DNA from 3 places in the Vreelandella profundi genome. Region 2 is predicted to be linked to each of the others. Evidence: predicted binding sites of a transcription regulator. Region 2 holds the regulator's gene; each other region holds the start of a gene.
What was found. Region 2 encodes LexA, which represses DNA repair genes until DNA is damaged. Its sites were predicted from a motif close to TACTGTNTANNTANACAGTA; they were not measured.
Positions count from the first base shown of each region.

Region 1: a site for LexA is predicted at 4,304-4,323, ahead of KUO20_RS03055 (LexA family protein). Genes of this name have one in related genera too.
Region 3: a site for LexA is predicted at 3,368-3,387, ahead of KUO20_RS09695 (PA0069 family radical SAM protein). Genes of this name have one in related genera too.

Region 1 covers NZ_CP077941.1:648,925-655,607, forward strand. Annotated here, with positions in the region: gene oadA (sodium-extruding oxaloacetate decarboxylase subunit alpha) at 1-1,652, shown strand, start outside; gene KUO20_RS03045 (sodium ion-translocating decarboxylase subunit beta) at 1,665-2,987, shown strand; gene KUO20_RS03050 (IMPACT family protein) at 3,131-3,754, opposite strand; gene KUO20_RS03055 (LexA family protein) at 3,754-4,143, opposite strand; gene ccmA (cytochrome c biogenesis heme-transporting ATPase CcmA) at 4,453-5,073, shown strand; gene ccmB (heme exporter protein CcmB) at 5,191-5,859, shown strand; gene KUO20_RS03070 (heme ABC transporter permease) at 5,874-6,641, shown strand; gene ccmD (heme exporter protein CcmD) at 6,641-6,683, shown strand, end outside.
Region 2 covers NZ_CP077941.1:1,868,149-1,874,831, forward strand. Annotated here, with positions in the region: gene KUO20_RS08545 (hypoxanthine-guanine phosphoribosyltransferase) at 1-89, opposite strand, end outside; gene nagZ (beta-N-acetylhexosaminidase) at 141-1,172, opposite strand; gene KUO20_RS08555 (L,D-transpeptidase) at 1,290-1,826, opposite strand; gene KUO20_RS08560 (TetR/AcrR family transcriptional regulator) at 1,804-2,481, opposite strand; gene lexA (transcriptional repressor LexA) at 2,747-3,424, shown strand; gene purU (formyltetrahydrofolate deformylase) at 3,528-4,382, opposite strand; gene KUO20_RS08575 (ribonuclease J) at 4,652-6,235, shown strand; gene moaE (molybdopterin synthase catalytic subunit MoaE) at 6,263-6,683, opposite strand, start outside.
Region 3 covers NZ_CP077941.1:2,105,137-2,111,819, forward strand. Annotated here, with positions in the region: gene KUO20_RS09670 (C4-dicarboxylate TRAP transporter substrate-binding protein) at 1-832, opposite strand, end outside; gene KUO20_RS09675 (AzlC family ABC transporter permease) at 1,070-1,732, shown strand; gene KUO20_RS09680 (AzlD domain-containing protein) at 1,729-2,043, shown strand; gene KUO20_RS09685 (MliC family protein) at 2,061-2,429, opposite strand; gene KUO20_RS09690 (SDR family oxidoreductase) at 2,499-3,230, opposite strand; gene KUO20_RS09695 (PA0069 family radical SAM protein) at 3,401-4,483, shown strand; gene KUO20_RS09700 (winged helix-turn-helix domain-containing protein) at 4,526-4,825, shown strand; gene KUO20_RS09705 (DUF2797 domain-containing protein) at 4,835-5,680, opposite strand; gene KUO20_RS09710 (YeaC family protein) at 5,664-5,948, opposite strand; gene KUO20_RS09715 (rhomboid family intramembrane serine protease) at 5,959-6,683, opposite strand, start outside.

The sequences.
Region 1 (6,683 bases), 1.2 Mb from region 2:
ACGCCTGCATTCGTTACCTGGGTGAAGACCCGTGGGAGCGTATCCGCGCCTTGAAAGAAGCCATGCCGAATACGCCCCAGGCAATGCTGCTACGTGGCCAGAACTTGTTAGGCTATCGCCACTATGCGGACGACGTAGTGGATAAGTTCGTGGAGCGGGCAAAAACCAACGGTGTGGATGTTTTTCGCGTGTTTGATGCGATGAATGACCCGCGCAACCTTGAGCGCGCCATTCAGGCGGTGCGAAATGTAGAAGGCCATGCTCAGGGCACCATTTCTTATACCGTGAGCCCGGTACATACCCTGGATAGCTGGGTCGATCTCGCCAAAACCATTGCAGGTTTAGGCGCAGATTCATTGGCTATCAAGGATATGGCGGGGCTGCTTACTCCCTACACGGCGTTTGATCTTGTTACTCGGCTGAAGAAAGAGCTGTCGATTCCGATACACCTGCATTGCCATGCCACGACCGGCCTCTCGACCTCGACCATTCTAAAAGCCGTCGAGGCGGGCATTGATAACGTTGATACGTCAATCTCTTCGATGTCGATGACTTACGGCCACAGCCCGACCGAATCGGTGGTCGCGATGCTCAAAGACACCGACCGCGATACCGGTTTGGATCTTGAATTGCTGGAAGATATTGCCGGTTATTTCCGCGAAGTGCGTAAAAAATACGCCGCCTTTGAGGGCTCGCTGCGGGGCATTGATTCGCGCATTCTGATTGCCCAGGTGCCGGGCGGCATGCTGACCAACATGGAAAGCCAGCTTAAAGAACAGGGCGCTGGCGACAAGCTCGACGACGTGCTGAGCGAGATTCCACGTGTGCGTGAAGACCTGGGGTTTATTCCCCTGGTTACGCCAACTTCACAAATTGTCGGCACGCAGGCCGTCATGAACGTGATGATGGGCGAGCGCTACAAGTCTATTTCCAAAGAAGTGCAGGCGCTGCTCAAGGGTGAGTACGGCGCGGCCCCTGCGCCCTTTAACGCAGAGTTGCAAAAGCGCGTATTAGAAGGCGGTGAGCCGATTACCTGCCGCCCGGCGGATAACCTTGCGCCGGAAATGGAAAGGCTGGCCACAGAGCTGAAAGAGAAGGCCGGTGCGGACGGTATCCGGCTGGCAGAGGGTAAGCAGACAGTTGATGACGTGCTGACCTATGCCCTGTTTCCGCAGATTGGTTTGAAGTTTTTGAAACATCGCGATAACCCCGATGTCTTTGAACCCGTGCCTCAGGCGGCGGATGCGAGCGCCGGTAAAGCGGCTGCTCCGGCTGAAAGTAAGCCGCCAGTCGCAAATGGCGGCCCAGAGACCTATACCGTTAAGCTCAATGGCAAAGCCTACGTGGTGGAAGTGTCTGAAGGGGGCGAGCTCGGCGAGGTGCAGGAGCAAACGGCAAGCGCGACGACGGCCGCCGCTCCTCAGGAAGCGCCCGCGCCTAGCGGGGAAAGCATCGATGCGCCGCTGGCAGGCAATATTTTTAAGGTGAATGTGCGTCCTGGCGATCAGGTCGCTGACGGTGATGTCGTCATTATCCTGGAAGCGATGAAAATGGAAACCGAAGTGCGCGCCAGCAGCGCAGGCACTGTGTCTAAGGTTAACGTCAGCGAGGGCGACAGCGTCGCCGTAGGCGACACGCTGATCGAACTTTAAGGGCACTCGGTAATGGATAAATTAGTAACCTTATGGGAAGGCTCTGGGCTGTATAACCTTGAGCTTGGTCAGGCGGCAATGATCTTAGTGGGGCTATTGCTGCTCTACCTGGCCATTTATAAGAAGTTTGAGCCGCTGCTGCTAGTGCCGATTGGCTTTGGTGGCATTCTTGCCAACATACCCGAAGCAGGGCTGGCGCTTTCAGCGTTAGACCAGGCGATTGACGTTGCTAAACCTGTCGTTCTGCAGCAGATAGCAACAGCGATAGGCGCCACGCTGGACCCGGCCAGCGGTCTTGAAACATGGCGAGAAATGCTGAAAGTGATTGCCCACGATGGCGTTGCGCCAGACCAGCTGCGCGCCGCGCGTGATATCGCCATGAGCGTCGGCTACAGCGACGGTATGCTGTATAGCTTCTATAAAGTGGCGATTGGCTCGGGTATTGCGCCGCTGATTATCTTTATGGGCGTGGGGGCCATGACCGATTTTGGCCCTTTGCTCGCCAATCCGCGCACGTTGTTTTTAGGCGCAGCCGCTCAGTTTGGTATTTTTGCCACCCTGTTTGGCGCCGTGCTGCTCACCTCTATGGGCGTGATGGATTTCTCGCTTAATCAGGCGGCCGCTATTGGTATTATCGGTGGCGCGGATGGCCCGACGTCTATTTACGTATCAAGCGTGCTAGCGCCTGAGCTGCTGGGTGCGATCGCCGTAGCCGCTTACGCGTATATGGCATTGGTGCCGTTGATTCAGCCGCCAATCATGCGTCTTTTGACCACTCAGAAAGAGCGTGAAATTAAAATGACGCAGCTACGGGCGGTGTCCAGGCTGGAAAAAGTCGTCTTCCCGCTGATGCTGTTGATTTTGGTTGCGCTGTTTTTACCCGATGCTGCGCCGCTGCTGGGCATGTTCTGTTTCGGTAATCTGATGCGCGAGTGTGGGGTGGTCGAGCGCTTGTCGGATACCGCGCAAAACGCGCTGATCAATATCGTAACGATTATCCTAGGTTTGTCCGTGGGCTCTAAACTCATGGCCGAAAGCTTTCTGGCATTTGAGACGCTGGGGATACTGGGATTAGGGATTGTCGCTTTTGGTATTGGTACGGCCGCCGGGGTATTGATGGCCAAACTAATGAACCTGGTGAGTAAAATGCCCATTAATCCGCTCATTGGCGCCGCAGGCGTGTCCGCCGTGCCGATGGCAGCCCGTGTGGCGAATAAAGTAGGGCTTGAAGCCAACCCGCATAACTTTCTGTTAATGCACGCCATGGGTCCCAACGTGGCCGGGGTGATTGGCTCAGCGGTCGCTGCCGGGGTAATGATTAAATATCTGGGTTAATCGGCCATTGGCATCAGAGTGCATACTCAGGCCGTTTTTAAGCGTTGGTTTTAATAGCGGATTTTAAAAACAGGTTTTAGGCGCAGAGTTGAAACGTTAGCGATGAGAGCGCGGCATGCTGAAGATTTCAGCTGTCGCGTTTTTTATGGCAGGGCGGTATGAAACTCAATCGTGCTCTTTAAGCGGTTTTCCAGCGGGGAAAAGTCGAGCGGGCAGTCGCGTGGCCAGCCAACGGCTAACCGGACGCCGTTTCCATCGTAATCGGCTTGTTCAATGGGAATATCCCGCTCTTCGCACCAGGCGCGAGCAATCGCTTCTTGGGCAAAACTTAGTCGTAGGGTGTAAATGTCGCGCTCAATGACCTCGCAGGTGGGCAGTGTCTCAAGCGCATGGCTGACTGCCTGAGCGTAGGCGCGGGCTAAACCACCGGTGCCAAGCTTTGTGCCACCAAAATAACGAATGACCACACAGCCAATGTGACCAAGCTGACTGCCTTGTAGCACCTGATACATCGGCCTGCCGGCGGTACCGCCAGGTTCACCATCGTCAGAGAAGCCAATAAAGTTCTGCTCGCCTGGCGGCCCTGCAATGTAGGCAGTGCAGTGATGGCTCGCATTAGGGTGTGCCGTTTTAGCAGCATTCAGCAGAGCGGTGAACGCACCAATGTCAGGGGCGTAACATATCCAGGTTATAAATTGGCTCTTCTCTACGTCAATGTCAGCCGTATGCCATATGGATGCAGGCAGTTTGGGAACCCGGTAACGCATTAATGCTCCGTAATAGCAGGCTTGCTCACATGAGGTTCAACACCCATCACCATGCCAAGTACCTGAATATCTCGATTATGCAAAAATAGCGCTGGCTGCAGCGCGTCTTCTGGCCATAGCTGCACGCCAGAACGGCTTATGGCGAGCTGCTTAAGCGCTATTTTCTGCTGATTGATTTCGGCAACGGCGGTTTCTGTTTGAGTATCGTGCTGGTAGCGCCGAATAATAATGACATCGCCATCGAATAAGTTGCAATCGCGCATCGCATTGCCGCGTACTTTAAGCGCATAGGTGTTGTGCCGCGTAACGTTAGACGCCAATGCATAAGGGCGCGGCAGTGGCTGCCTGTGAGTGGGCGTAGCGGTAGATGCTGCCATTGATATCGTCATTTGGGAATCTCCATTGCTACGCCGGCTGGTTAGGCTTCGTTCATGCGTAGTGGCCTTAAAGGTAGCGACCTTAAACATTGACTGCAGACAATCGCTTTAGCGGTGCAGGCGTTGCTGAATCGCGCAAAGCATGTCTTTCCATACAGTGGTTTTAGTATAGGCCTGTTTTTGCATACAGTGCTAGCGGTAATTCGTCTAATTAGTCATTGGTGTCCATTGTTCAAACGGCTGGCGGTAGATCGTGCAAGTGGCGAGAAGAAGGCTTTCCGTGTAGAGTTCGACGCGAAATCAATGTGCCTGGAGAGACGCTTGAGCCTGCATCTACAAGCCCAAGAGCTTGGCTGTGAACGTGATGACCGCTGGCTATTTAAAGGGCTGAATCTGGATATCCATAGCGGTGAAATCGTGCGTATTGAAGGGCCCAATGGCTGCGGCAAAACAACCCTGCTAAAGATCCTCTCCGGGCAGCTCAGCGACTATCAGGGCGCGCTGTTCTGGAATGGCACGTTAATGAACAAGGCGCGTGACCACTTTCTCGCCAATCTGTTGTATTTGGGACATGCCCCCGGCATAAAATTAGGGCTTTCGCCGCTAGAAAATTTGGCGTGGTATCAGGCGCTGAGCGATGAAAAAAACGACGAAGAGCAGCGATTGAATGCGCTTGAAAGCGTCGGGCTTACTGGTTTTGAAGAGGTGCCTGCCGGGCAGCTGTCGGCGGGTCAGCAGCGGCGAGTGGCATTGGCGCGGTTAACGCTGACGCCGCGAGCGCTGTGGGTATTGGATGAGCCCTTTACCGCGATTGATCGTAATGGCACTGCTGATCTTGAAAGGCAGCTTGTTGCGCATGCAGAGTCAGGTGGCAGCGTACTCGTCACTACACATCACGAGCTATCCGCCTCGCCGCTGCTGAGGCAGGTAGCGCTGGGGTAGAAGGAGACAGCGTTGCATCGCACTTCAAATGGCTCTTCACAGCCTTCAACGCCTGGTTGTTTAGACGGTTCAGCGATCGGCCCGGTTGCGCCGCTGCGCGACTATAAGGGCGGGCTAATGACAGCGGTAAAAGCCACGCTATTACGTGATTTAACGCTGTTACTTCGCCGTCGCGGTGACATTCTTAATCCATTAGTATTTTTTGCGCTCGTGATTACCCTGTTCCCAATGGCTATTTCCCCCAACCCTGAGCTGTTGGCAATGATTGCACCGGGTTTGCTCTGGGTGGCCGCGCTATTAGCCGCGCTGCTGTCATTAGATAGCCTGTTTCGCAGCGACTATGACGATGGCAGTCTTGAGCAACTGCTGTTAGCCCCGCACTCATTGGCCGCGTTGAGCCTAGCAAAAGTAGTCGTTCATTGGCTGCTAACCGGCTTGCCCTTAGCGCTGATCGCGCCGCTGTTAGGCATTATGCTGTCGCTGCCTAGCGGCAGCTACGCCGCGTTAACGCTGTCGCTTGCGCTGGGGTCGGCCAGCCTGAGTTTGATTGGCGCGATTGGCGCGGCGCTAACCGTCGGCTTGGCGCGCGGCGGCGTGCTGCTCTCGTTGCTGGTGCTGCCGCTGACGATCCCGATATTGATTTTTGGCGCGGGCGCGGTGCAGGCGGCGATTGTCGGCAGCGGTGTCGCCGCACATTTAGCTATTTTAGGCGCGCTGCTTGCCGCCTCGCTGATGCTGGCGCCGTGGGCGATTGCCGCATCGCTGCGTATTAGTATTAACGGTTGAGGACAAAACACGCTATGTGGGCCTTTATACATAAGCTGGGATCGCCTCGGTGGTTCTATGGCATAAGTGCTAAAATACAGCCCTGGTTTTGGGCCGCCGCGGTGCTGCTATTGGTCGTTGGTTCGCTATGGGGGCTGGTATTTGCGCCTGCGGATTACCAGCAGGGCAACAGCTTCCGGATTATTTATGTACACGTGCCGGCTGCTTTGTTGGCTCAATCCATTTTTATCGCCATGGCCGTGTCGGGCCTGGTGTTTATGGTTTGGAAAATTAAAGTAGCCGATATGGCGGCGACAGTGATGGCGCCGTTTGGGGCAGTGATGACCTTTATAGCGCTGTTTTCCGGTGCCGTATGGGGGGTGCCTACCTGGGGTACCTGGTGGATGTGGGATGCGCGGCTCACTTCAATGCTGATTCTGCTGTTTCTTTATCTCGGCATCATCGCCTTACGTGGCGCGTTTGCCCGGCGCGACAGCGGCTCTCGTGCTGCTTCGGTGCTGACGATGGTGGGTATTATCAATATTCCCATCATTAAGTATTCGGTTGATTGGTGGTACACCCTGCATCAGCCCGCTTCATTTACGTTAACCTCGCGGCCGACCATGCCCACACAAATGTGGCTGCCGCTGGTCATTATGCTGCTGGGTTTTTACTGCTTCTTTATCGCGATAACGCTGATGCGCACGCGTAGCGAGATTCTGCGGCGGGAAGCCAGTAAGCGCTGGGTGCAAGAGTTGCTGACAGATCCGATGTTGAGCACTGCAACGAAGAAGGCGCACTAATGGCATTTACCTCCTTTTCTGACTTTCTCGCCATGGGCGGCC
Region 2 (6,683 bases):
TCCTGCTGGGAGATTAAGCAGTCGGCGTTATCCATTAGCTCACGCATTGAGTCCAGTGACTCCAACGCTTCTTTATCCAACTTCGACATCTAACAACTCCGCGGCGGTTTAAAAATCTTGATATAGGTTAGCAAGTGCGCTTAGAGGGTGCTGGCATTCGTCTGACTGGCCAGCGCTTCTAATTTAGCGTGGGTGCGCCGCCAACGCCCTAGCGCACTTAATGCATCTAAGTCCGGCCGTGCGCGGCTGTAACGGAGCTTGGCGGCGCGTTTAGCGTCGATATCTTGGCAGGCGCTCATTACCTCAAGTGCCGCGGCGCGGTCATTGCATACCAGCAGCATATCGCAACCTGCGGCTAACGCTGCACGAGCACGATCCTTAGGCTCACCGGCTTCGTGGGCACCCGCCATGCTTAAATCATCAGAAAAGATGCAGCCCTTAAAGCCCAGCGACTCGCGCAGCATGCCTAACCAGCTAGGCGAAAAGCCTGCAGGTCGGGAATCAAAAGCACTGTAAATAACGTGGGCGGGCATGATCCCTTCTAGCTGGCCTGCCAGATGATAAAAGGGCACTAGATCATGCTGTTTAATCACCTCAAGAGGCCGATCATCCACCGGCAGCGCGACGTGAGAGTCGGCAGCGACACTGCCATGACCAGGGAAGTGCTTACCGACAGCGGCCATCCCCGCCTCGTGAAGACCTTGCACAAAAGCACCACCCAGCGCGGCCACATGCTGTGGATCATGACTAAAACTGCGGTCACCAATCACGCTTGATATACCGCTTTCAACATCAAGCACCGGCGCAAAGCTTAAGTCCAAACCACAGGCGGCCATTTCCATGCCCAGCAGCCAGCCAGCATCTTTTGCCAACGCGAGGCCGTCTTCTGCGTTAGCGCTGTAGCACTCACCAATGCGCGCCATGGCAGGAAGGCGTGTTAATCCTTCTTTAATGCGCTGAACGCGCCCGCCCTCCTGGTCAACCGCGATCAATAAATCACCCCGCACGCGGCGAATATCGCTACACAGCTTGCGCACCTGGTAGCCGTTTTCGACATTACGGGCAAATAAAATAACGCCCCCTACCGTGGGTTCAAGCAGCAAGCGCTTTTCGTCGCGAGTTAATGTTGGGCCTTCAAGGTCAAGCATGACCGGGCCTAGAGGTTGAGTCATCGTGAGAAGTCCAATAAGAGGGGCGATGATTTTAGACGATCATTTATCAGTGTCAAAGACGGGGCCATTTGCAGCCTGCCCCCAATACCGCTCAGCGTCTTTTAGTCAAAGCTTCGTTTAGTCAAAGCACTGCCTTTCACCGTGCAACCAAACGGGGGTACCGGGCAACGACAATGCAAAGATAGGCAGCAAATCATTGTTGCGTAGCCGAATGCATCCGTGAGAGGCGGCGACGCCCATCGGCTGGTCAGCGGGCGTACCGTGTAGATAGATATAGCGCCGCTGGGAGTCAACCTGACCGCCACGGTTCACGCCTCTCTCTAACCCACAAAGCCACAGGATCCGCGTCAAAATCCAATCGCGCTGCGGGTAGGCCTCGTCTAACGCGGGCGAAAAGACTTCCTCCGTCCAGCGGCGGCCACGAAACACCGCATTCTCCGGCAAGCCATTGCCAATCGCCGCGCGCACGTAGTGCCAGCCATGCGGCGTTTTACCGCTACCATTGTGCTCGCCAACACCGGCAACACCTGAAGAAATGGCGCATTCATGCAGCACTTTTGGCCCCCGCCAACAGCGCAGCCGCTGCTCGGTGGTATCTATCTCAAGCCAGATGTTCTCGGTTGGAGGTAGCTCAGCTAGCCTTGGCGTTTGCATGGTGTCCTTCTTCTAAAGCTGGGGGTAATGGCGCATTCATGGCGGCAACAACGACCGGCCTCAGGCGCCGGACTAAGTCCCGTACCGACACCTGCTCATGATAGTCCTTTTCCGCGATATCACGCAGGGCATCAAGGCCTGACAGGGTGAATATAACCGTGCCTAGCATGAAGTGTAGCCGCCAAAAGCGCTCGGCGTCTGGCAGCTCCGGGGTTGCTTGGCGCACGAGTTCCGTGAAGCGCGTAAACACATCCCCATACTCTTGCTGTATATGTCGCCTTAAATGCCCTTGGGCCTGACTGTAAGCTAAACCTAGCAGGCGCATAAACACCTTCAAGCTATTACGCTCAGCGGGCACCGCAAGAACCGTCGTTGCCATGGTCTCAAGCAGCGTTTCTAGCGGAATAACCTGCCCATTATGCTGAGCCTCAAGCTCATCAAGCGCAGTGTGAAATCGCAGCGTAAAAGGATCCAGATAGCGGGAAAAAACAGCCTGGATTAAGGCTTTTTTGGAGCCAAAATGATAATTCACAGCAGCAAGATTGACGCGCGCCTTGCTAGTGATGTTGCGCAGCGAGGTTTCAGCGAAACCACGCTCTGCAAAAAGCACTTCAGCGGTATCAAGTATACGGGTCACCGTATCAGATTGAGCCATGATGCTCTCCAGAGAAACAGGTGTTTAAAACATCGCAAAATACTATGCCATAACCTGGGTAGTCTCAACGCTTGATTTGTTATCAGACTGCCTGGGTATTCATAAGAAAACGCTTAGTTTCAAACCATTGAAGCACTCTCAGAGCAGGAAATATCGGCATTGACAAGGCCATATACTGGACAGAGAGACATACTGTATACTTAAACACTTATCGTTTAAGTTACCTTCATTTTATGACCGTCTATTCACAATTTTGGAGCTTGGTATGTCGCGTCCACTAACCGCTCGCCAACAGCATGTATTTGATTTTATTGTTAAGACCATGGGCGAATTTGGCTACCCTCCGACGCGCGCAGAAATCGCCAAAGCGCTTGGCTTTCGCTCACCCAACGCCGCTGAAGAGCATCTACGCGCACTTGAACGCAAGGGTGTTATCCGCATTATTCGCAATACGTCACGCGGCATACGCTTGCCTAACCAGGAGCCTCAAGACGTAGTGGACACGTCTGTCACGGCGCTTTCTGCCACGCTAGAGCCTTCTCAGACGGGCCTGCCTGTCATTGGTGAGGTAGCCGCCGGCAGTCCTATCTTGGCTGCCGAGCATATTGATCGCTACTGCCCGTTGCCCGCCGAGTATTTCACGCCAAAAGCGGATTACTTGCTGCGCGTTCGCGGATTATCTATGAAAGATATCGGCATTTTAGAGGGTGACCTGCTGGCCGTTCATCGTACTGAGCGTGTCCGCGATGGTCAGATAGTCGTTGCCCGCTTAGATGATGAAGTCACGGTGAAACGCTTTAAGCGCCAGGGTCACCAGGTCACTCTGTTCGCAGAGAACGCCGACTTTGCGCCGATTGAAATCGATCTGCGCTCCCAGTCGCTCGATATAGAAGGCGTTGGCGTTGGCGTGATTCGCGGCGGCAATGGTCAGGCGTTAGGTTAAGCACAGCATAAGCCAGCTATCCGTGCCTTTACCGCTTCTGATCGGGGAAGCCGCAAAGGCGCGGCTTCCCCGTGGCGATAGCGCTGCCTCACTGATGAGCCGTTTAGCTAAACACCACCGTTTTATTGCCATGGATCAGCACGCGGTCTTCTAGGTGCCAGCGCAAACCGCGTGCCAGTACCGCTTTCTCAACATCGCGCCCAAAACGCACTAAATCAGTGGGCGTATGGCAGTGGCTAACACGGTGGATATCTTGCTCAATGATGGGGCCCGCATCAAGCTCCTCGGTGACATAGTGGCAGGTAGCGCCAATCAGCTTAACGCCGCGCTGGTAGGCCTGGTGATAAGGTTTTGCTCCTGCAAATGAGGGCAAGAAGCTGTGGTGAATATTGATTACCTTGCCTGAATAGCGGGCGCACAGCTCAGGTGGCAGGATTTGCATATAGCGTGCTAGTACGACGCAGTCCGCGCGTGCGCTATCGATTTCAGCCTGCACTTTGGCAAACGATGACTGCTTATCTGCCGGGTCTACCGGCACGTGATGATAAGGAATCCCGTACCACTGCGTCAGCGAACGCATATCGTCATGGTTGGAAATAACGCCAACAATATCGCAATCCAATTCACCCGACTGCCAGCGATACAGCAGGTCTACTAAGCAGTGCGATTCTCGCGACACCATTAGCACCACACGACGACGCTTTTGAGTATCGACCAACGCCCACTGCATGCTGAATTCTCGGGCTACCGGCTCAAATGCGGCGCGTAGCGCTTCTACCGACATACCCACTGAATCCGCCAGGATTTCATAACGCATAAAAAAGCGGCCGGTTTCTAAGTCCGAATGCTGGCTGGCTTCAGTAATCGACCCACCTTGCTGGGCAATAAAACTCGACACGCGTGCAACAATGCCCACTCGATCAGGGCAAGAAACAACTAAACGATAATAATGCGACATGGGGGTTACTCTTGACCTATTTCAAACATCACTGATGAAAAACTAGCCGGTTAAACCGACCTAACAAACCATCACCTTGGCATGTTAACGAAGCTGCATAGTGTATCGGAAGGACAACGATGATTGTTAGCCGCCCCTGCCTTCCCGTATAGTTAAGTCACTACTTTTTAGGCTCTTCATAACTAATGCATTCTTCACGCGTTCAAATTCGTCCCCGCCGTCGTCCACCGCTGCGCATATTGCCGCTGGGGGGATGTGGTGAGATCGGAATGAATCTGACGCTATACGGCTATGATAATCATTGGATTGCCGTCGACTGCGGCATGATGATTCGTCAAGATCTTCCTAACTCACCGCTTCAGGTACCCAACTTAGATACGCCGAAGGCGCTGGGGATCGTACCCAAAGCACTGTTTATCACGCATGGTCATGAAGATCACATCGGCGCGGTTGCCTGGCTCTGGCCCATGTGGAACTGCCCTATTTATGCCACGCCGCTGGCAGCAGGGCTGCTTAGACTAAAATTTGCTGAGCATCAGCTTAGCAGCGCAGCTATACAGGTCATTGAGCCTGGCGAAGCCCTCGAAAGCGGCCCATTCACTCTTCGCTATTTGCTTTTAACGCACTCCATCCCCGAAAGCTGTGCTCTGATGATGCTGGCCGGTGGTTACCGCGTTTTACATACCGGCGATTGGAAACTTGATCCCGAGCCGCTGATTGGCACGCCGATAAGCCCAGCTCAATTCAAAGCTCTTGCCCCCATCGACTTAGTCGTGGGCGACTCAACCAACGCTCCTATGCCCGGCCATTCAGGCAGCGAGGGGGACGTCGCTCGGGCGTTAGCAAAAACGCTCAGCCGCTGTGAGGGCCGCGTCGTGGTCTCGTGCTTTGCAAGCAACTTGGCACGGGTGCTTGCGATAGGCCGCGCCGCGCACCAGTGTGGCCGGCGTATCAGCTTAATGGGCCGCTCAATGGAGCGCATGGTCAGCGTCGCGCGCGGGCTGGGATACATGGATGACTTACCGCCTCTAGTGCCCAATCACGACTTGGGCTACCTGCCGCCCGATGAAGTCGTCATCATTGCGACAGGCAGCCAAGGGGAGTCCCGAGCGGCGCTGCAGAGATTAGCTCAGGGCCGCCACCCTTCTGTCGACTTACAGCCGGGCGATAACGTTATTTTTTCGGCCAAGGTCATACCCGGCAACGAGCGCCCCATTGATCAGCTTAAAAAGCGCTTAACCCAGCTGGGTGTACGTATTTACGACGAGGTGAACCACCCTGAGCTGCATGCGACCGGCCACCCTGCACAGGAGGAGTTAATTAAGCTTTACCAGTGGCTGAAGCCTAAATACTTGATGCCTGTTCACGGTGAAGCAAGGCATCAGAAGGCGCATCAGACGATTGCTGAGCAGCTGGGCATTAGCGCACCGCTAACGCCGGTCAATGGTGATTTGTTATGCTTTGACAATCACGGCCTTCACCGTGAAGCGCGCCATGTGCAGCCGCCCTGCATTGTTAATCAGAACAGCGTTGTTCCACATCCAGGATTAGATGCGGCCATTTCCACGGCTCGACGCGGCAGCCTATATTTAGCGCTGCCCGTGACCATTAGCGACCACGGCTGGGCGCGCATCGGCCGTTTGATGCTGGATGCAACAAACGCCAGCCCGCTGGATGAAGACAGTTTTATTGATTGGCTTGATGAGCAGCTTGATGAGATTGCCGCCGACACACTCGCCGATCTGCGAAAGGCGCTGCAACCACGTTTGATTCATTGGCTGGCAGATCATATGCAGCACATGCCTGACGTGCACCTGCAGATTACGGCGGCTGAAATGCCGGAGACCTCCTAGCAGAACAGCGTATAGCGTTATTAATCGTTAGCTTTTTGCTGGGCCGTTAGAAGCTTCCCAACGCGCCACATCCTGTTGATCAGAGTGACGCTCTGCGACCCAATACTCGCCCTGTGCGGAATGCTCTTTCTTCCAGAAAGGAGCCTGAGTTTTTAAATAGTCCATAATAAAATCACAGGCTTCAAATGCTTCACGGCGGTGAGCGCTTGCTACGAGCACCCGCACAATCGCATCGCCCGGCTGCATATGTCCTACCCGATGAATAATGCGCACAGCGTTTAGCGCCCAGCGCTGCCCTGCCTGCTCACCGATGGCTTCAAGCGTTCGCTCGGTCATTCCAGGATAGTGCTCAAGTGTTAAACCGGTGACATCGGGCGTTTCATTGAAATCACGCACCAGTCCGGTAAAACTCACCACCGCGCCAATATCCGTGCGCTCTGATAACACA
Region 3 (6,683 bases), 240 kb from region 2:
TAAATTGCACAATCATGCGCGTCATGGCTTGGGCCGTAGCTTGCTTGAAAACATCGCGCTGCGCGTCATCAAGGCCTGACCAAAACTCTTCGTTAAAGCCCCACTGAGGGCCAGACCAGTACATGCCGGTAGGCAGAAGCGTTGTATGCTCGGCAACTTCCCAGAGGGAGCGATCAATCAGGTCGTTAGTCGCGTTGGTAGCACAATCCAGTGATCCACGATCAAGACCACTATACATTTCACTGGAAGGAACATTTACTGGAGTACCGCCCGCTTGTTCTACCCAGGCAGACACCGTTGAACCTGCGGTGCGGATACGCTTGCCGCGCAGCTCTTCAAGATTACGCACCGGCTCCCTGCAAAACATCATGTACGGTGGGGTGCTATAAGCTCCCAGATAAACGATATTAAGCTCTTCCCACTCAGCTAGCTGGGTGGGATTGTTCAGGCTAAAGTCGGTAACCGCCAGTATGCTGATTAGCGGGTCATCATAGTTAAACCCCAGTTCCTGAACCGCATTGGCAACCGGCATTTCGGAAGGCGTGTAAATAGCCGCATGGTGCGCTACCTGCACAATATTGTCTTGAATACCCTGCAAATTAGCACGCGGTGCTAGCAGTACAGTCCCGGTATAAACCTCGGGCTGAAGCTCTCCATTAGAAAGCTCCTTGACCATTTCAGCCCATTCGATATAACCATAGCGGGAGTGAGGATGCTGCTGGTCATAAAACGAATTGGCAATAAATGAAGTTGAGGCTTGAGCGGAATTTGCTATTACCGGTAAGGCTAAAGCCGCCACAGCCATTGTTATTACATTGCGCTTGAAGTTCATATATCAGTCTCCTGAACCGAATCAATCGGCTTTTTTTAGTGTTATATTGTTTCATTTTTTTAATAACACATTGCCTAGCGGTATATGTGTACTGTTAAATCTAAACGTCAGGAATAATAAAAACAAGCAGGACTGTTTGTTTTTATTATTCACTATCAAAAGATGCCAAGTAAGCTTATGAATAAAAGAGAAAATAAAATAAAATTAGATACGGCAGGCACGTGGCGAGGTATCCGTATGATGCTTCCTTTGGCCGCTTTCACGGTGGCGTTTGGTTTAGCCTTCGGCGTAGCAGCTATCCATGCAGGCATCGCTCGTTGGGAAGCGATGTTAATGAGCGTGTTTGTATTTGCTGCTCCCTCACAGTTTGCGGCACTTGAACTATGGACAACACCGCTGCCCCTTCTGGCCCTGGCGATGACGACCATGGCCATTCATACCAGACACCTATTAATGAGTGCATCGCTTTATCCTTGGCTCAAGCCATTACCTTTACCGCAGCGATTTGCCGTCATTTTTATGCTAACGGATTCAAATTGGGCCATGGCACTGGGCGAATATCAGCGAGGAGAGCGCAATATTGGCATTCTTCTAGGAGGGGGTATCGCGCTATGGGCTGCCTGGGTAATAGGCACGGGTATAGGCTTGGCATTTGGCGGTGGCATCCATCAACCTGAACGCTTTGGTCTTGACGTGATCATGCTATGTTTTCTGTTGGTGATCGTGATAGGTGGTAACCCAAAGGTAGTAATGATTCTTCCGTGGCTAGCAGCAGCGCTCAGTGCACTGCTAGCCTATTGGTGGCTACCGCCCTATCTACATGTAATGGTTGGCGCACTGACAGGAGGAATGGTCGCCATATTACTTCCCAAACGTTGGTATAAGGCGGGTGTTTTGTGAGTTTGTCACCAGTATGGCAATCGCTATTCGCCATCGTGCTGATGGTAGTTATCGGCTACGGGTCTCGAATTTTGGGACTACTCATTATGGCCCGCATACCATTAAGCCCTAACACTCGTCTGTTTATTGACGCCATGTCTAGCTCAGTGCTTATTGCCATCATCACCCCCATCATTGTGCATGGTGACGGCGGAACCCGGTTTGCTGCTTTAATGGCAGGCGCTGTCGCTATTATCTTAAAAAGTCCTCTGGCATCAATTGCCGTTGGCATTATATGTGCGGCAAGCTGGCGTTGGTGGTTTGTTACATAACTAATTGCTAGCCTAGTTCAAAGTTCCGCACAGCGCTCGATGGTGCCACCAGAAGTGCCGTCAGCCAAGTGGCTGAAAAGAGTACCCTCAGATCCCGAGCCAGAGCCTTTGGCCCACCACTCTAAATCGTCACCCACATAGCGCGCCCCGCTGCCAGAAACTGCAATTTGCATACCGTAGCTTCGACCCTTGTATTGCACCCTCGCCGTGTCTGTTGAGGGGTAGGCAGCGGCTATCGTTTCTCCGCTTTCACACTGATAGCGGTGCAGACTAGATGCTGAAGGTGTCGCGGCAGGCGCTTGGGCAGCTACTTGATTCTGCACTGAAGTTGCACAGCCCGACATGAGCAGTATTGAAGTAATTGTCAGTGGAACGAAAATTTTCAAATGAACCTCCCAATTCTTGTGACATAGACGGGTCAACATCGCTTAGTTCTGTCTTCAATATGAGGGATATTACCGCCCGCCCGCTACATCAATAAATGATCCCGTCACATAAGAGGCTTCATCCGACAGTAACCAAGCGATGCTATTCGCCACTTCCTCAGCGGTACCGCCACGCTGCATAGGAATCTGCGGTGCCAAGCGATCAACCCGCCCTGGCTCGCCACCATCGGCATGCATATCGGTGTAGATAGATCCGGGGCGAACGGCGTTGACACGAATACCCAAGGCGGCAACTTCTAAAGATAATCCTTTAGTCAGCGTGTCCATGGCTCCTTTCGATACGGCGTAGTCAACGTATTCAAAGGGCGAGCCTGTTTGTGAGGCGCGCGAAGAGACATTGACGATCGCACTGCCTTGCTCAAAGCGCCGGATAGCTTCTCTGCAACACAGAAAACAGCTGTCGACGTTGCTACTCATAACCTGTTTGAAGCGTTCAAAGTCGATATCAACTAACTTAGATTGCGTAAACAAAACACCCGCATTGTTAACCAAGTGGGTCACGCTTCCAAGGTGCGTCTCTGCCGCATCAAACAAGCGGATGACGTCAGCTTCCTTGCTGACATCCGCTTGACAAGCAAAGGCTCGGCCGCCGCCACGTACAATGGAATCAACCACCTCTTTTGCTCGCTCTTGATTAGCCAGATAGTTGACACACACCGCATAGCCTTTGGCGCCAAGCAGTAATGACGTGGCCGCTCCAATACCTCGGCCTCCTCCTGTCACGATGACTACTTTCGACATAATTCTTCCTCAGTAGCGCGTTAATGGCCGGTTCATGCAAATACCTTAACCGTGAAATAACGCATTGGATAGCGTCTTGTTCACTGCATTACACGCTGAACAACTGGCTGGCTATTGATTTCTTTTCGCTTCGCAACTACTGTATATAAAATCATAAAAGAGGTGAACACATGGCATCTCTTGGCCAGCCTTTCCAGCCAAACCACTACAAGGGCCGCGGTGCGACGTATGATCCGCACAACCGCTTTGCGCCGACACAAAGCATCGCAGAAGACGACGGATGGTGGCGTGAGGAAGCGTCCGCGACCATTGCCACAGAAGTGCGTGAGGAAGTTAGCAAGAGCGCACTGTCGTGGAATAAATCGCCGGATTTACCTTTTGACCGCTCATTAAATCCTTATCGCGGCTGCGAGCATGGCTGCGTTTACTGCTATGCCCGCCCTTCCCATGCCTACTGGGATCTGTCGCCTGGGTTAGATTTTGAAACCAAGCTGATTGCCCGCAGCGGTTTGGTTGAGCAATTATCAGAGGAGCTTTGCCACCCCAGCTATGTGTGCAGGCCAATTAATCTTTCCGGCAATACTGACTGTTATCAACCTTTAGAGGCTACCCATCAAACCACCCGCCGGTTGTTGGAACTGTTATTAGCGTGCCGCCACCCCGTCACCATTGTGACCAAAAGCACCTTAGTGCTGCGTGATTTAGAGCTATTGGCCGAGATGGCCGAGCACCGCTTGGTGCGTGTTTTTGTTAGCTTGACCAGCCTGGATGCCAACTTAAAACGCACCTTAGAGCCACGCGCGGCGTCGCCCCAGGCACGTTTGAGAGCGATACGAGAACTGAATACGGCGGGCATTCCGGTGGGAACGCTGATTTCGCCGGTGATACCAGGGCTTACGGATCACGAAATCGAAAAACTATTGGAAGCCGCCAGCCGCGCCGGTGCACGCACCGCGGCCTGGATGCTGCTGCGCTTGCCCTATGAAGTCGCACCGCTGTTTGAAGCGTGGTTGGAAACACACTACCCAGAGCGGGCCGCTAAAGTCATGAGCCTAATGCGCCAATGCCGGGGCGGGAAGATATACGACGCTCAGTTCGGTAAACGCTTTCGCGGTGAAGGCGTCTTTGCAGATTTGATCGCGCAACGCTTCGCCCGCGCCAGCCGCCAATGGAAGATGCAGGATCGCACCGAGCAGGGCTTAAACACGCGCGATTTTCGTCCACCACGGGCGCAGGGAGATTTATTCATTTAAGCTAGGCAGCAACGCCAATAAGTTTGCTGCAAAGGAAGCCCCATGCCCGACCTTAGTAAAACCAAATCAAGCTTTTATAGACGTTTATACGTGGCCCATTTGATTGAGCAAGGCATTGCCAGTGTACCTGCGATAATAGAAACCACCGGCATGCCACGACGCACTGCTCAGGACACGATAACATCGCTTGCCGAACTGGATATTGAGTGTGTATTTACGAAAGACGAGGGCCAACGCCATAACATTGGCCGCTACCAGATTCAAAACTGGGGCGCCATTGACCCCCGCTGGGTAGCCACACATGCTGAACGGTTAAAACAAGTGCTTGGCTATGCAGGTTAGTGTTTTCATCTAACTCACCTGAATCTCGTAACCCGTGAATTTACGCAGGTTAATCACGCCGCTATCGAGTATCAAATACTGCCCTTTAATCCCCTGCAGCAGGCCTTCCACCAGCGGCTGCTTATCAAAGTTATGCGACGCGACTTTTTTTGGAAAGACGCTAACCGGATAGTGAAAATGATGCGCTGGCTGATCTAGCGTGCGAATAGCGTCTGCGCCATGGGTATCACGCAACTGGCTCAAGCCACTGGATAACAGGCTTAGCAAACGGTCACGCTCGGCGCTTAAATCCATGACGTCGACATCGCCCTTAAGCATGGCTCGCCAGTTAGTGCGGTCTGACACCTGCTCTTTGAACAGCATTTCGACGAACCCTGACTGCTGACGAGTATCCACTTCAAGAATAGGCAGCGCCTGAATCGCGCCTTGATCTAGCCAACGGGTAGGCATCTGTGTGTTGCGCGTAATGCCTACCTTGATGCCGGAAGAGTTGGCCAAATACACCACGTGAGGCTGAAAGCAATGGCGCTCGCCCCACTCAGGCTCGCGGCAGGTGCCTTGAAAAAAGTGGCAGGTTTCAGGCTTCATAATGCAGGTATCGCACTGCGCTAATCGTTTGAAACACGGATAACAGTGGCCCTGGGCAAAACTCTTCTTCGTGGCTCGCCCGCAGTGAGTACATGCAATGGCGCCTGTCCAACGTAGGCTAATCGGCTCACCAATGCGCTCGTTAAGCGCAACGCGATGTTCACCGGCACGTAAATGGTAGACCACTTGATCATCTTGGCGGGCTGGTAACGCGACCGCCATTTTGCTTAAACAACCTTGTATTGCCGCTTCAATCACGCGTTGCATCCCGCGCTAAGCCCGCCATTTCTGGCGTTACGCCTGCGCCCGTCGTCGCCGCACCGCAGGTGCGCTGCTCTAAGTAGCCCACGCGATTCTCTTCAGGCACGTTATTTTCTGATTCATAGCGCATCACGGCTTCCAAGCACAGCTCGGTTTGTTCCGGCGTTAGCCGGCGGCCATCGGGCCACTTACGTAACGAGACCGCCTGCTTCAGGCTCTCATAGATCGCCGGCGTCATTTGATTAATCATTTTTTCGAAGGTCATTTCGCTCATTGCAGGCCTCTTAACTGTTTTTCAAACGGCGGGACGAATAATACCAGCCTGTGACAAGGCCCACGAGTAGGCCGCCCAAATGCGCTTCATTAGCGACATTGCCAAAGCCAACGCTGCCTGCCAGGCCCGTCATGGTAAAGACCATCCAGCCCAGCATAAATACCACTAACATTTGAGGCACAAAAAAGCCGCTTTGGGGTACTCGGCGCGACATCAGCCAAACGTGTGCTAACAGGGCATACACCACGCCTGACATGCCACCAAAAAGCACGGTACCGGTCATATATTGAGCGATGTTCGCACCGATACCGGCAACAATAAGCAGTAAAAGCATGGTGCGGCTGCCTTGTAAGGCTTCAATCTGACGACCGAAATACCACACCCACATCAAGTTAAAGATGAGATGCATCAAGCCAAAGTGTAGAAAAGCCGGCGATAGTAAGCGCCAGACTTGTCCTGAAGAAAGCATCTGCGACAGATTACCGAACGACAGCTCACCACCAGAAATGCCAACGGGCACGATGGTTAAGGCAACGATTAGCTGATTGCCCAGCACTTCGATCAGTGCAAACACCACCACGCTAATAATAATCATCAGCGACGTGACCGGCACTTGGCGCAGCGATGCGAGCGAGTTGGCCATAGAACGCGGGGGCTTAGTCGTTTGTTGAAGCGTTAAGGGTTCACCCTGCTTCCACTGCTCGACAAGCGCAGTGAGTTCACTCTGCTGGCGTG